One region of the Pseudomonas sp. B21-054 genome, then DNA from elsewhere that is predicted to be linked to it. Evidence: predicted binding sites of a transcription regulator. Region 1 holds the regulator's gene; the other holds the start of a gene.
What was found. Region 1 encodes FliA, which starts transcription of late flagellar genes. Its sites were predicted from a motif close to CTAAAGTTTNNNNNNNNNNNGCCGNTAA; they were not measured.

Region 1 (7,597 bases):
GGTGGCCGGCCCGATTCGCGCGATGCTCTCGCGATTCGGTCGCCTCGCGGTCCCGGGGTTGCATGTGCTGGCGTACCAGGAAATACCGGACAACAAGCAAGTGACCATCGTTGCGACAGTAGGGCCCAACGGCTGAGGTAGTGGTTTATGCAAGTGAAGCGTTTTTTCGCCGCCGATATGCGTCAGGCCATGAAGCTGGTTCGTGACGAGCTGGGCGCTGAAGCCGCCATTATTGGCAATCGCCGGATCGCTGGCGGTGTCGAGCTGACGGCGGCCCTGGATTACAAATTGTCGGCGCTGGCCCCGCGCGTTCCAAACATGGAACTCGAGGATGAGCTGCGCAAGACCCAATCGCGTATCGCCAGCGCCCAGGCCGAATTGAGCCTGCGCAGCAGCGAAGGCCAGGCCAGCGCGGGCACCAATCGTCAATTGTTCGCCGGTCAGCCGCTGACGGCCGGCCTGCCGTTGACCGCCGCCGAGCCGCTGATCGAGCAGGCCCAGGTCGAGCCACGTCGTCCGGCACCGGCTCCGGCCGCGCCAGGCGCGGGTATCGACCCGCGTGCCTTGGACTCGATGCGCTTTGAACTCAACAGCCTGCGTGAACTGATGGAAGTCCAGCTTGGCTCCCTGGCCTGGAACCAGCTGCAAGGCAGCCGTCCAGCCCAGGCCAACCTGTGGCGTCGCCTGCAACGCATTGGCCTGTCCGGCCCGTTGTCCCGGGACCTGCTGGCGCTGATCAACGGTATCGAAGAACCTCGCCAGGCCTGGCGCATGTTGCTGGCGCACCTGGCGCGGATGATTGCTACACCGGAAGTCGAACCGCTGGAAGAGGGTGGAGTGATTGCGATGGTCGGCCCTGCCGGCATGGGCAAGACCACCACCCTGGCCAAGCTCGCCGCCCGTTATGTACTCAAGTACGGTGCCCAGAGCATTGCCCTGGTGAGCATGGACAGTTTCCGCATCGGCGCTCAGGAACAACTCAAGACCTTGGGCCGGATCCTCAATGTGTCGGTGACCCATGTGGATCCGGGCCAGTCCCTGGCCCAGGCACTGGAACCACTGCTGCGCAAACGCGTCGTGCTGATCGATACCGCCGGCCTGCAAGCCAGCGATCCGGCCCTGCGCATGCAGCTCGAAAGCCTGGCCGGGCGCGGCATTCGGTCAAAAAATTATCTCGTGTTGGCAACCACCAGCCAAAAGCAGGTTCTAACCGCCGCGTACCACAGCTACAAACGCTGCGGGCTAGCCGGCTGCATCCTGACTAAGCTGGACGAAACGGCAAGCCTGGGCGAGGTGTTGAGCCTGGCGATCGGTCATGAACTACCGGTGGCCTATCTGACCGACGGACCGCGGATCCCGGATGATTTGCATCTGCCGCGCCGTCATCAACTGGTCAGTCGTGCCGTGAGTGTGCAAATGCAGGAAGAACCCAGCGAGGAAGCCATGGCTGACATGTTCGCTGACATCTACCACAGCCCGACCAAACAGGTCGGCTGAGGTAATCATGAATATTTTTTGTACCTACATCGATGGTCTGCCATGCATTGTTCCGAATGGGAACGCGCAGCCAGTAATGTGGCCTCCGTCTAAGTAAGACAAGGTAAAGAACGAACATGGGCAGCATGCATCCCGTACAGGTGATCGCGGTGACCGGCGGCAAAGGTGGCGTCGGGAAGACTAACGTGTCAGTGAACTTGTCCCTGGCTCTGGCAGAGCTTGGCCGACGGGTCATGCTGCTGGACGCCGACCTGGGCCTGGCGAACGTCGATGTGCTGCTGGGGCTCACCCCCAAGCGCACGCTGGCGGACGTCATCGAAGGTCGCTGCGAACTGCGCGACGTGCTGCTGCAGGGGCCAGGCGGTATTCGCATCGTGCCGGCGGCCTCTGGCACCCAGAGCATGGTTCATCTGACCCCGGCCCAGCACGCGGGCCTGATCCAGGCCTTCAGCGACATCGGTGACAACCTCGATGTGCTGGTGATCGACACCGCAGCCGGTATCGGTGACTCGGTCGTCAGTTTCGTCCGCGCCGCCCAGGAAGTACTGCTGGTGGTCTGCGACGAACCGACGTCCATCACCGACGCCTACGCCCTGATCAAGTTATTGAACCGTGACTACGGCATGAACCGCTTCCGCGTCCTGGCCAACATGGCCCAGAGCCCGCAGGAAGGGCGCAACCTGTTCGCCAAGTTGACCAAGGTCACCGATCGCTTCCTGGACGTCGCCCTACAATACGTCGGCGCCGTGCCGTACGACGAAAGCGTACGCAAGGCCGTCCAGAAGCAACGTGCCGTTTATGAAGCTTTTCCCCGTTCCAAATGCGCGCTGGCGTTCAAGGCGATCGCCCAGAAGGTCGACACCTGGCCACTGCCGGCCAACCCTCGCGGGCATCTGGAATTTTTCGTCGAGCGTCTTGTGCAACAAACAGCAGGGCCCGTGCTATGACTGCCAGCGGTTACAACCATCTCTACAAAAAATCGGCACGGGACGCCCAATACGAACTGATTGAGCGTTATGCGCCACTGGTCAAGCGTATCGCCTATCACTTGTTGGCGCGGTTGCCGGCCAGTGTCCAGGTCGAGGACTTGATCCAGGCGGGCATGATCGGCCTGCTCGAAGTATCGAATAAATACGATGCGAGCAAGGGCGCCAGTTTCGAGACGTATGCCGGTATTCGCATCCGTGGGGCGATGCTCGATGAAGTCCGCAAGGGCGATTGGGCACCGCGTTCGGTGCACCGTAATACCCGTATGGTCAGTGACGCGATTCGCGCTATTGAAGCTAAAACCGGGCGTGACGCTAAAGATCACGAGGTTGCGGCCGAACTCCAGTTGAGTCTCGATGATTATTACGGGATTTTGAACGATACCTTGGGCAGCCGCCTGTTCAGTTTCGACGACCTGTTGCAGGACGGCGAACACGAAGGGCTGCACGAGGACAATGCGAGTGCTCACATGGAGCCGTCGCGTGACCTGGAAGATGAGCGTTTCCAGAGCGCGCTGGCGGATGCGATTGCCAATTTGCCGGAGCGTGAGCGACTGGTCTTGGCGTTGTACTACGACGAAGAGCTGAATCTCAAGGAAATCGGTGAGGTCCTGGGGGTCAGCGAATCGCGGGTCAGCCAGTTACACAGCCAGTGCGCGGCCCGTTTGCGGGGGCGTTTGGGGGAGTGGCGAGCGCGCTGACTGCAGTGTGGGGACACTGCGAACGAGGTTGGTCTGGCAAGCACTGCGCCAGTCTCCATTCGCGGGGCTCCAGACCGTTGTCGAGTGTTGTGCCGGATTGATTGAAATGGCGCGTTCAGGTGCTGGACGCGTTTAAGACTGCTTGGAGGTCGAATTGGACAAGAACATGAAAATCCTCATCGTTGATGACTTCTCAACGATGCGGCGGATCATAAAAAACCTGTTGCGTGACCTTGGGTTCACCAACACGGTCGAGGCCGACGATGGCACCACTGCCATTCCGGTCCTCAACAGCGGGAGCATCGACTTTCTGGTGACTGACTGGAACATGCCCGGCATGACCGGTATCGACTTGCTGCGCCATGTGCGCGCCGACGAAAAACTCAAGCACCTTCCCGTGCTGATGGTGACTGCCGAAGCCAAGCGCGAGCAGATCATCGAAGCGGCTCAGGCCGGTGTAAACGGCTATGTGGTCAAACCCTTCACGGCCCAGGCGTTGAAAGAGAAGATCGAGAAAATCTTCGAACGCATCGGTTAACCGCGCCACGGGGGAGCTATGGATAACGAATCTTCAATGGGCGATTTTGAATCGACCCTGAAAAAACATGCCCGCGAACTGGTCGACAGCCTTGAAAAAGGTCGTTTTGGCGATGCGGTTCAAATGATCCATGAGCTCAACCAGACCCGTGACCGGGGTCTGTATCAGGAAGTGGGCAAGCTCACGCGTGAATTGCACAGCGCCATTGTCAATTTCCAGATCGACCCGAACATGCCCCAGGCCGAGGAAGTCTCGCAGATCACCGACGCCACCGAGCGTCTGGGTTATGTGGTCAAGCTGACCGAGGCCGCAGCGAACCGCACCATGGACCTGGTGGAAAGCGCAACGCCGCTGGTCAATGGCCTGAGCGAGGAAGCCCAGGCCTTGAGCACCGACTGGGGTCGGTTCATGCGGCGCGAAGTCGGCGCTGAGGAGTTTCGGGACCTGGCCCGGCGGGTCGACGGTTTCCTGACGCGTAGCAGCGCCGATAGCCGCGCGGTGGCAAGCAATCTCAACGACATTCTGCTGGCTCAGGACTATCAAGACCTGACCGGTCAGGTGATCAAGCGCGTGACCCAATTGGTCACCGAAGTCGAAAGTAATCTGCTCAAACTGGTGTTGATGGCCAGCCAGGTCGACCGCTTTGCAGGCATCGAACACGACCGTGAAGCGATCCTTGCTGAAAAAGATCCACAAAAACATCTCTCTCAGGGTGAAGGTCCGCAGATTCATGCCGATAAAAGAGAAGACGTTATGTCCGGTCAGGACGATGTGGACGATTTGCTGTCCAGCCTTGGATTCTGAGTTTTAGCCCTGTTTTAGGAGCAGCCATTAATGAGCTTCGGCGCCGATGAAGAGATCCTTCAGGATTTCCTGGTTGAGGCCGGCGAGATTCTAGAGCAACTGTCTGAACAACTGGTCGAGCTGGAAAGCCGACCGGATGATGCGGACTTGCTCAATGCAATTTTTCGCGGTTTCCACACTGTAAAAGGAGGCGCCGGCTTCCTCCAGCTCAATGAGCTGGTGGAGTGCTGCCACATTGCCGAGAACGTGTTTGACATCCTGCGCAAGGGTGAACGCCGCGTTGATTCGGAACTGATGGACGTGGTGCTTGAAGCGCTGGATGCGGTCAATAGCATGTTCAGCGAAGTGCGTGAGCGCTCGCCGATCACCGCGGCCACGCCTGAGTTGCTCGCTGCGCTGGCACGCCTGGCGGAGCCGCAATCGGCGGACGAACCCGCTCCGGCTGTCGAGGCCGCCGTTGAAGAACCGGTCGCCGAGGAATCGGGCGACATCACCGATAACGAATTTGAACAGTTGCTGGACTCGCTGAACGCCGTCAAGGCCCAGGCCGAGGCCCCGACAGCGTCGGTAGCCCCTGCTGCGCCCGCCAATGTGACTGCTGCCGCCAGTGATGAAATCACCGACGACGAGTTCGAGTCGTTGCTCGACCAGCTCCATGGCAAAGGCCAGTTCGCTCCCGATGCAGCCGTCCCAGCGGCGGCCCCGGCCGCCCCGAAAGCGGCGGGCGACAACTCCGACATCACCGACGACGAATTCGAAGCCTTGCTCGATCAGTTGCACGGCAAGGGCACGTTTGCCGTTGACGCGCTGGATTCGGCGATTGCTTCCGCGCCGAAACCGGCCAAGCCTACCGCCGCCGCGGCTGGCAGTGACCTGATCAGCGACCACGAATTCGAATCGCTGCTCGACGAACTGCATGGCAAAGGCAAGTTCACTGAAGTCGGTACGGCTGCCGCAGCGCCTGCTGGCGCGGCTGCCGCGCCGACGGCCAAGGCTGCTGCGCCCAAACCCGCTGCCAAGGCTCCTGAGCCCAAGGCCGAGACACCCAAGACCGAAACGTCCAAGCCTGCTCCGGCCGCTGCCCCTGCAGCCGCCCGGGCTCCGGCGGCTCCACCCGCGGAAAAACCCGCCAGCGAAGCCGAGACCACCGTTCGGGTCGACACTGCGCGCCTGGACGAGATCATGAACATGGTCGGCGAACTGGTGCTGGTGCGTAACCGTCTGGTGCGCCTGGGCCTCAACAGCCAGGACGAAGCGATGTCCAAGGCTGTGTCGAACCTCGACGTGGTCACGGCCGATCTGCAGACGGCGGTCATGAAGACCCGGATGCAGCCGATCAAGAAAGTCTTCGGGCGCTTCCCGCGCCTGGTTCGTGACCTGGCTCGCCAGCTCAAGAAAGAAATCAACCTGGAACTGGTGGGCGAAGAAACCGACCTGGACAAGAACCTTGTCGAGGCCCTGGCCGACCCGCTGGTCCACTTGGTGCGCAACGCGGTCGACCACGGCATCGAGTCGCCGGAAGAACGCGAAGCGTCGGGCAAGGTGCGTAGCGGCAAGGTGATACTGGCCGCCGAGCAGGAAGGCGACCACATCCTGCTGTCGATCTCCGACGACGGCAAAGGCATGGACCCGAACGTACTGCGTTCCATCGCGGTGAAACGCGGTGTGATGGACAAGGATGCCGCCGACCGCCTGAGCGACACCGAGTGCTACAACCTGATCTTCGCGCCGGGCTTCTCGACCAAGACCGAGATTTCCGACGTGTCGGGCCGTGGCGTGGGCATGGACGTGGTGAAAACCAAGATTTCCCAACTCAACGGTTCGATCAACATTTACTCGACCAAGGGCCAGGGCTCGAAGATCGTCATCAAGGTCCCGCTGACCCTGGCGATCATGCCGACCCTGATGGTGATGCTGGGCAACCAGGCGTTCGCTTTCCCACTGGTCAACGTCAACGAGATCTTCCACCTCGACCTGTCGCGCACCAACGTGGTGGACGGCCAGGAAGTGGTGATCGTACGGGACAAGGCACTGCCGCTGTTCTACCTCAAGCGCTGGCTGGTCAGCTCCGCGGCTCATGTGGAGCAGGGCGAAGGCCACGTGGTGATCCTTTCGGTGGGCACCCAGCGGATCGGCTTCGTCGTCGACCAGTTGGTGGGCCAGGAAGAAGTGGTCATCAAGCCGTTGGGCAAGATGCTCCAGGGCACCCCGGGCATGTCCGGCGCCACCATCACCGGCGACGGCCGCATCGCGTTGATTCTCGATGTGCCAAGCATGCTCAAGCGTTACGCCGCTCGGCGTATTTGATTCTGGAGGGGCGTGGCCCAGGGCCGCGCCTCGTCTAACGGAGTGTTTATGGTAGTTAAAGTCCTGGTGGTGGACGATTCGGGGTTTTTTCGCCGCCGCGTCTCGGAAATTCTTTCGGCGGACACGAGTATTCAAGTCGTCGGTACGGCGACCAACGGCAAAGAGGCAATCGATCAGGCGCTGGCGCTCAAGCCAGATGTGATCACCATGGACTACGAGATGCCGATGATGGATGGCATCACGGCCGTGCGGCATATCATGCAGCGCTGTCCGACCCCCGTATTGATGTTCTCGTCCCTGACCCATGAAGGCGCCCGGGTGACCCTCGATGCGCTGGACGCCGGGGCGGTGGATTTCCTGCCGAAGAATTTCGAGGACATTTCGCGCAACCCCGACAAGGTTCGGCAGTTGCTGTGCGAGAAGGTCCACAGCATTTCCCGCAGCAACCGGCGTGTCGGTGCCTACAGCGCGCCTGCGCCGGCTCCTGCGCCCAGCCCTGCGCCAGCCCCGGCTGCGTCGGGCGGTTTCAATCCGGCCCCGGTGCGCAGTGCTCCGGCCCCGGCACCCGCTCGTCCAGTGTCCACCAGCACATCTTCGCCGGCTCCCAAGCGCAAAGCCTACAAGCTGGTCGCCATTGGTACGTCTACCGGTGGCCCGGTGGCGCTGCAACGGGTCCTCACACAGTTGCCGGCCAACTTCCCGGCTCCCATCGTGTTGATCCAGCACATGCCCGCCGCCTTCACCAAGGCCTTCGCCGAGCGTCT
Region 2 (7,597 bases), 3.4 Mb from region 1:
TGGGCGGGGGCGTGTTCCGGCTTTACCTGCCCTGAACATGCCCTCCATTGAGTATCCCTATCAACACAACCCCCGCTGTGGGAGCGAGCTTGCTCGCGATTAGCGTCAGCTCAGCCAATATTGAGTTGACTGATATACCGCTATCGCGAGCAAGCTCGCTTCCACAGTCGTACCGCATAAGGTTTTAATTGCCTCCGGGTGCTTGATATTCCGAACAGCCGAAGCCTATTTTGTACGGGTTGCCGTTCGCGGCTCGCACATAACAAGGATTGCGTCATGACGACCGATGGCCAGCGTTCACTCGCGCAGCGACTGACGGGCATTGATGAGATTGAATGCGTTACGCCGGATTTGAATGGTGTGCCGCGCGGTAAGGTGATGACGGCCGAGGGTTTCCTCGAAGGTCGGCGGTTGCAGATGGCGCGAGGGGTGTTGCTGCAATGCATCATGGGGGGATATCCGCCCTCACGTTTCTACGGCAGCGACGACGGTGACCTGGCACTGATGGCCGACCCGAACCAGATCCACCGCCTGCCCTGGAGCCAACAACCGCGTGCCCTGGCGATCTGCGATGCTGATGAGCTGACCGGTGAAAGCTCCCGGCTTTCCACGCGCGGCCAGCTCAAGACCGTTATCGCTCGCTATGCCGCCCTTGGCCTGGCGCCGGTGGTGGCCACCGAACTGGAGTTCTTCGTGTTCGCGCCCAACCCGGACCCGACCCAGCCATTCCAGCCGCCGGTGGGCCTGGATGGACGGCGCGAAGACGGCCATTCGGCGTTCAGCATCAGCTCCAACAATGGCCTGCGCCCGTTTTTCAGTGAGGTCTATGCATGCATGGCGGCGCTGGGCTTGCCTCGTGACACGTTCATGCATGAAATGGGCGTTAGCCAGTTCGAGATCAATCTGCTTCACGGCGACCCCTTGTTGTTGGCTGACCAGACATTTCTGTTCAAGCACCTGCTCAAGGAAGTGGCGCTCAAGCATGGCCTGACCGTGGTCTGCATGGCCAAGCCCTTGGCCCATACGCCGGGCAGTTCGATGCATATCCACCAAAGCGTCGTCGAGCTGGACAGCGGTCGCAACGTGTTCAGCGATGCGGCGGGCGAACCGACTGCGGCCTTTAGGCACTTCATCGGCGGGCAACAGGCTGGCATGGCGGATTTTACGGCGCTGTTTGCGCCGAACGTGAACTCCTACCAGCGCCTGTGTCATCCGTTTGCGTCACCGAACAATGCCTGTTGGTCCCATGACAATCGCTCGGCCGGCTTGCGCATTCCCGCCAGTTCGCCGGTGGCTCGTCGGGTCGAGAACCGTTTGCCGGGGGCCGATGCCAACCCTTACCTGGCGATTGCCGCCAGCCTGGCAGCCGGCCTTTATGGCATTGAACACCGGCTGGAACCGAGCGCCGCGATCCAGGGCGAATTCGAAGTGCCGGACAATCTGTCGCTGCCATGTACCTTGCATGCTGCCCTGGAGCGTCTGAAGCGTAGTCATTTGGCGAAGGAACTGTTCGGGACGGAGTTCATCGAAGGCTACATCGCCTCGAAGACCCTGGAACTGACCAGCTTCTTTGATGAAATCACGCCCTGGGAACGGCGTGTTCTAGCGGCCCAGGCATAACGAACCGTTGCATTAGGGCTATCGTCAACGATAGCCCTTACTTACCTCAAGGAGCCGCTCGGAACGCCGATGCGCCAAATCTGGAAACCTTTTCGAGCGCTTTATTTCGCCTCGCTGATGATGTTGATCGGCTCCGGCCTCTTGAGTACTTACCTCGCCTTGCGTCTGGCCGCCGACCACGTGGACAGCCTGTGGGTCGGTGCGCTGATGGCCGCCAACTATTTCGGCCTGGTGCTGGGCGGCAAGATCGGCCATCGGCTGATTGCCCGGGTCGGGCATATCCGCGCCTATTCGGCCTGCGCCGGGATCGTCGGTGCGGCGGTGCTGGGTCATGGCCTGGTGAACTGGCTGCCGGCGTGGATCGTGCTGCGGATGATTGTCGGCCTGGGCATGATGTGCCAGTACATGGTCATCGAGAGCTGGCTCAACGAGCAGGCCGATGCCAAGCAGCGCGGGACGGTGTTCAGCGGCTACATGATCGCTTCGTACCTGGGGCTGGTGCTGGGGCAACTGATTCTGGTCATGCACCCGGCCCTTGGCCTGGAGCTGCTGATGCTGGTGGCGCTGTGTTTTGCCCTGTGCCTGGTGCCAGTGGCGTTGACCCGGCGGATTCACCCGTCGGCGCTGCATCCGGCGCCGATGGAGCCGCGCTTCTTTATCAAGCGTGTGCCGCAGTCGTTGAGTACGGTGCTGGGCTCCGGGCTGATCGTTGGCTCGTTCTATGGCTTGGCACCGCTGTACGCCTCTCAGCAGGGCCTGTCGACCGAGCAGGTCGGTCTGTTCATGGGTAGCTGCATCTTCGCAGGGTTGCTGGTGCAGTGGCCGCTGGGCTGGCTGTCCGACCGTTATGACCGGGCGATGCTGATCCGCTGCTTTGCATTGTGTCTGGCGGTCTGTGCGCTGCCGTTGGCGATCCTGTCGAAGGTGCCACTGGAAGTCCTGTTCGTCGCGGGTTTTTTCTGCTCGCTGGTGCAGTTCTGTCTTTACCCGCTGGCGGTGGCATTTTCCAACGACCACGTCGAGGGTGATCGCCGGGTGTCACTGACGGCGATGCTGCTGGTGACCTACGGCGTGGGCGCCAGTATCGGGCCGCTGGTGGCCGGGGTGCTGATGAAGATGTTCGGCAGTCAGATGCTGTACGGCTTTTTCGCCTTCTTCGCGTTGGTGCTGGTGTGGCGGATCCGGCCGAAAGCGGTGACCAATCTGCATCAGGTCGATGACGCACCGCTGCATCACGTGGCGATGCCGGACAGCATGTCGAGTTCGCCGCTGGTGGCGTGCCTCGATCCGCGGGTGGATGAGCAGGTGGTGCAGGAACAGATGCAGGCACCGGCCACGCCGGACGTCGAGCCTGCGCCGGTTGCGGAGCCGGCCAGTGAAACCGATACCGAAGCTGCAGCTGCAGCTGCAACCGATGAGCCGCAGGCGCCCAGTTTTACCCAGGCCAGGCCTTGAAGCGGGCATAAAAAAACGGGCAGTCACCGCAAGGGACTGCCCGTTTTTTCATGGTGTGAAGAAGATCAGAGGTCGTCTTTATCGAAACGCCGGGCTTCGCGCTGCAACTGATAGACGAAGCGCTCAACCTGGCGCTGCACCAGGCCACTGATATTGTGGAAGCGCACACCGGCGAAGGTGGTGTTGATCCTTTCTTCGAAGTGCAGGTAACGCAGTTCTACCGGCGCGGTCATGTTGCCAAAGGGCAAGCCCGCGATGAAGCGCTCGTAGACCTGGCCCAGTTGCAGGCGCGCAGTAATGTCGCCTTCAAAGCGCAGCTTGCAACCGGTGGCGGAAATATCCAGCAGCTTGCCGTTTACCGGTGACTTGAGCTTGTCGCCAGCCAGTTCGACGTCCACCAGTTGCGCCAGTTTCAGGGCGGCGCGGAAGGCGTTGCGGCGTTGGTGGTAAACCACTTCGTCGGGCATGGCGCCGCGATAGCTGCGACCGTCTTTGGATTCATTGATGGTCAGCGGACCATTGCCTTCCCATGCAATGCGTACACCGTCATGAAAACCCTCGACACGAAACGGCTCGCCCGCCAACAGGAAGCGTTCACCGTCCCGTGGGATCATTTCGTCCAGGGCGATGGCGTTGCTCTCACGATCGACGTCCACCAAATAGCTCTGGAAGCGCTGGGTGCGTTCGTGGAAGGTAATGATCAGCGGGTCGTGGCTATCTTGCAGCATCCGCAGGTTGCCGGCGATTTCCAGGGGCGTGGTGAGGACCATGGGTGGCTGCGGAGCATCATCCGCGTTTGAGTCATTGAACACGGTGGGTCAATCTCCAGGCAAAATACGACTACAAATAGCCAGCATTTTGCCAGCATGTGGCGCGCGTTGATAGAGCGCAAGCATAGTGGGTTTCATGCCTGGCTGAGCGGGCGATGCTTGACCATCCGGGCGGTCGAGCCGCTGGCGTCATAAAGCGTCGGGATTTCGCCGCCATTGAGGATGCGCAACTGGTTGGCGGTCGCGGCCTGCTGGGTCTGGATCGATTGGCCATTGCGCGCGTTGGCGGCCTGGCACTGGGCCAGTAGGTCATTGAGCACTTGGCTCTGGGACAACAGCTGATCGCCAATCGATGATTGGCTGGCCAGTTGTTCAAGGCCGCTATTATTGGTAGGCAAGTTGAGGCTGGCGAGGATCTCGCTGCGCTTGCGGCCATGCTGATCGAGCAAAATGATCAATGCCTGTTTCTGCGCCAGAATGGTTTCCAGCAGCGGCATGTCGCGACCGTGCAGCGCCAGTGACTCGGCCTGCAATAACTCCAGCAATTGTTGTGCTGGAGCAAAGTCGTCGGTAATCAGTTGCAGTAAATTAGTGTCGTGCATGGCTGGCCTTGGGTCTTAGCGTCCAAAAGCCTGGCGCTGGCGGCGGCCTAGCGCTGGGCTTCGAAGTTGAGCAGTTTGCTGGCTACGCGGTTGCTGTCGACTTTATAGCTGCCATCGGCGATTGCTGCTTTCAACTCGGCCACGCGGGCGTTGTCGACGACAGGTTGATCGCGCAGCTTGTCAGTGACCTTCTGCAACTGCTGAGCCTCATTGCTGAGGTGTACCGACTCCCCGTTGCTGACAGTGCTGGCCTGTTCGGCCGGTACGGACTTGCCGGCTTCGGTAGTTTCCTGGCTGGCCTTGGTGCGCGTAGTGCCTGTCAACGGTGAAGAGCTGTTTAAACGATTGAAATCGATGACCATGGTAAAAAACCTCTGGGTATTTGGACGCTTGCCATGTTTTCGGCCATTCCCAAAAAAACTTTAGGCTCATTTATTCAATGAACGTGCGCACGTCTGCGCTTGCCTTTGCGTAAGGCACAGTCTAGGGAACACCCGGGTCAAGCGCCAGCTCTCTACCCATTTCTACCCGATCGCTACATAGCCACTTCCACTTGGCCAGGTGCTATTACCTGCGCCTTGATAACCCGTTGGGAATTGAGGTTTTTTACCCGAATCTGTTCACGCATGCCGCCTTTGGACAGGGCTTCGCCCGGCATCCGCACGGCCAGGGTCCCGCTGCGGGCGGTGATGACCACCTGATCGCCTTTGCGGATCACTTCGGCCTGTTCCAGGTGCACCAGGGTAATGACCTGATCGGCGACCATTGGTCGGACAAGTTTCTGACCGATCGCCTGATCGACGGAGGTCAGGAAACCCTGGGTGATCTGGCTGATGTCCCGTTCACGCAGCATCACGTCTTGAGGCTCGACAATTCCGGCCCGCTTGAGCGGACGGGTGGTGGTGACAATTTCGCGGAACAGGCGCACTTGAGCGGGTACGAACACCGTCCAGGGCGCGGCGCTGTCGCAACGAACCTTCACTGTGACCCGGCCCAGGGGCCTGGCCGGGCTCTCCAGTGATGCAGTCAATTCCTTGTCGCACATTGGCATGCGTAGGCGCGGATCGAGTTGATTGACTTCGATTTCGTAGCGACCTTCGGTTTGACTGGTGGCCAGATAGTCTTCTACGGTGAATTCAAGAAAGCCCTGAGTGACGCCGATAAGGAGATCAGGCAAGGTAACCGGAACATCAGCATGGGCAGGACCGCCCGAAGCGAACAGGCAGGCAGCCAACAGTGCACCGAGCCAATGGCGGCAGCGAGTGATCAGGCGTCGAGAAAATGTCGTTTGTGCGTTCATGCCGGTTGAATAGCAAGCCCCGTGCCGTTTAGTGATGAATGCGCGTCGGACACATTAGCGTTAGGTAGGAGTCAGGGCATGGCGGGAGTAATGGACTCGGTAAACCAGCGTACACAGCTGGTTGGTCAGAATCGCCTGGAGCTGTTGCTGTTCCGTCTCGATGGGCAGCAATTGTATGGAATTAACGTATTCAAGGTCCGCGAGGTGCTGCAATGTCCTAAGCTGACCCTAATGCCCAAGTCCAATCCCGTCGTGTGCGGTGTAGCGAATATCCGGGGCGCGACCATCCCGATTCTCGACCTGGCCATGGCGACCGGTTCCGGCCGGCTGCTGGACCAGAGCAATCCGTTCGTGATCATCACCGAGTACAACACCAAGACCCAGGGTTTCCTGGTTCGCTCGGTGGAACGCATCGTCAACATGAACTGGGAAGAGATTCATCCACCGCCCAAGGGCACCGGCCGCGATCACTACCTGACGGCGGTGACTCGGGTTGATAACCAGTTGGTGGAAATCATCGACGTGGAAAAAATCCTCGCCGAGGTGGCGCCGACCACGGAGACTATTTCCTTGGGTGTGGTGGATGCCGAAACCCAGCACAAGGCGATTTCGCTGCGGGTACTGACCGTCGATGATTCTTCGGTGGCACGTAAGCAGGTCACCCGGTGTCTACAAACGATCGGCGTTGAAGTGGTAGCACTGAACGATGGACGGCAGGCATTGGATTACCTGCGTGCGTTGGTCGATGAAGGCAAGAAGCCGGAAGAGGAGTTCCTGATGATGATCTCCGACATCGAGATGCCGGAGATGGACGGGTACACCCTGACTTCGGAAATCCGCAACGACCCGCGTATGCAAAAGTTGCATATCATCTTGCATACCTCGTTGTCCGGGGTGTTCAACCAGGCGATGGTCAAGAAAGTCGGTGCCGACGATTTCCTGGCCAAGTTCCGGCCCGATGACCTGGCTTCCCGGGTAGTCGATCGGATCAAGGCAGCAGAATAAAGGTTGGGCGCGCTGTGCGCCCGGCAAGCCAACACAATGAAAGAGGCGGTATTTTGTCTACGGGTAATTTGGATTTCGAACAGTTCCGGGTCTTCCTGGAAAAAGCCTGTGGCATTTTGCTTGGTGAGAACAAGCAATACCTGGTGTCGAGCCGTCTCAACAAGTTGATGGAGCAACAGGGCCTTAAATCGTTGGGTGAACTGGTGCAGCGTATCCAGACCCAGCCGCGCAGCGGTTTGCGCGAGATGGTGGTGGACGCCATGACCACTAACGAAACCTTGTGGTTTCGTGACACCTATCCATTCGAGGTGTTGAAGAACAGGGTGTTGCCGGCGGCCATCAAGGCCAGCCCGGGTCAACGCCTGCGGATCTGGTCGGCGGCCTGCTCGTCGGGGCAGGAACCCTATTCGCTGTCGATGACCATCGACGAGTTCGAGCGCTCCAACCTGGGCCAGTTGAAAGGCGGCGTGCAGATCGTCGCCACCGACCTGTCCGGGACCATGCTCAATAACTGCAAGACTGGCGAGTACGACAGCCTGGCCATCGGCCGTGGTTTGTCGCCGGACCGCCTGCAACGCTACTTCGACCCGAAAGGGCCGGGCAAGTGGGTGGTCAAGGCACCGATCAAGAGCCGGGTGGAGTTTCGCTCGTTCAACCTGCTGGACAGCTACGCCAGCCTGGGCAAGTTCGACATCGTGTTCTGCCGCAACGTGCTGATCTACTTTTCCGCTGAGGTGAAGAAAGACATCCTGCTGCGTATCCACAGCACCCTCAAGCCCGGCGGCTACCTGTTCCTCGGCGCCTCCGAAGCGTTGAACGGTTTGCCGGATCATTATCAGATGGTC

Region 2: the regulator FliA is predicted to act here: its motif matches at 4,846-4,873, upstream of flgM (flagellar biosynthesis anti-sigma factor FlgM).

The regions. Positions count from the first base shown of each region.
Region 1 covers NZ_CP087204.1:1,866,912-1,874,508, forward strand. Annotated here, with positions in the region: gene flhA (flagellar biosynthesis protein FlhA) at 1-136, shown strand, start outside; gene flhF (flagellar biosynthesis protein FlhF) at 148-1,497, shown strand; gene fleN (flagellar synthesis regulator FleN) at 1,614-2,444, shown strand; gene fliA (RNA polymerase sigma factor FliA) at 2,441-3,184, shown strand; gene LOY70_RS08305 (chemotaxis response regulator CheY) at 3,351-3,722, shown strand; gene LOY70_RS08310 (protein phosphatase CheZ) at 3,741-4,526, shown strand; gene LOY70_RS08315 (chemotaxis protein CheA) at 4,557-6,833, shown strand; gene LOY70_RS08320 (protein-glutamate methylesterase/protein-glutamine glutaminase) at 6,882-7,597, shown strand, end outside.
Region 2 covers NZ_CP087204.1:5,248,286-5,255,882, reverse strand. Annotated here, with positions in the region: gene LOY70_RS22765 (sensor histidine kinase) at 1-35, shown strand, start outside; gene LOY70_RS22760 (glutamine synthetase family protein) at 379-1,620, shown strand; gene LOY70_RS22755 (MFS transporter) at 1,690-3,075, shown strand; gene LOY70_RS22750 (flagellar brake protein) at 3,141-3,887, opposite strand; gene LOY70_RS22745 (flagella synthesis protein FlgN) at 3,980-4,447, opposite strand; gene flgM (flagellar biosynthesis anti-sigma factor FlgM) at 4,495-4,809, opposite strand; gene flgA (flagellar basal body P-ring formation chaperone FlgA) at 4,983-5,747, opposite strand; gene LOY70_RS22730 (chemotaxis protein CheV) at 5,826-6,752, shown strand; gene cheR (protein-glutamate O-methyltransferase CheR) at 6,806-7,597, shown strand, end outside.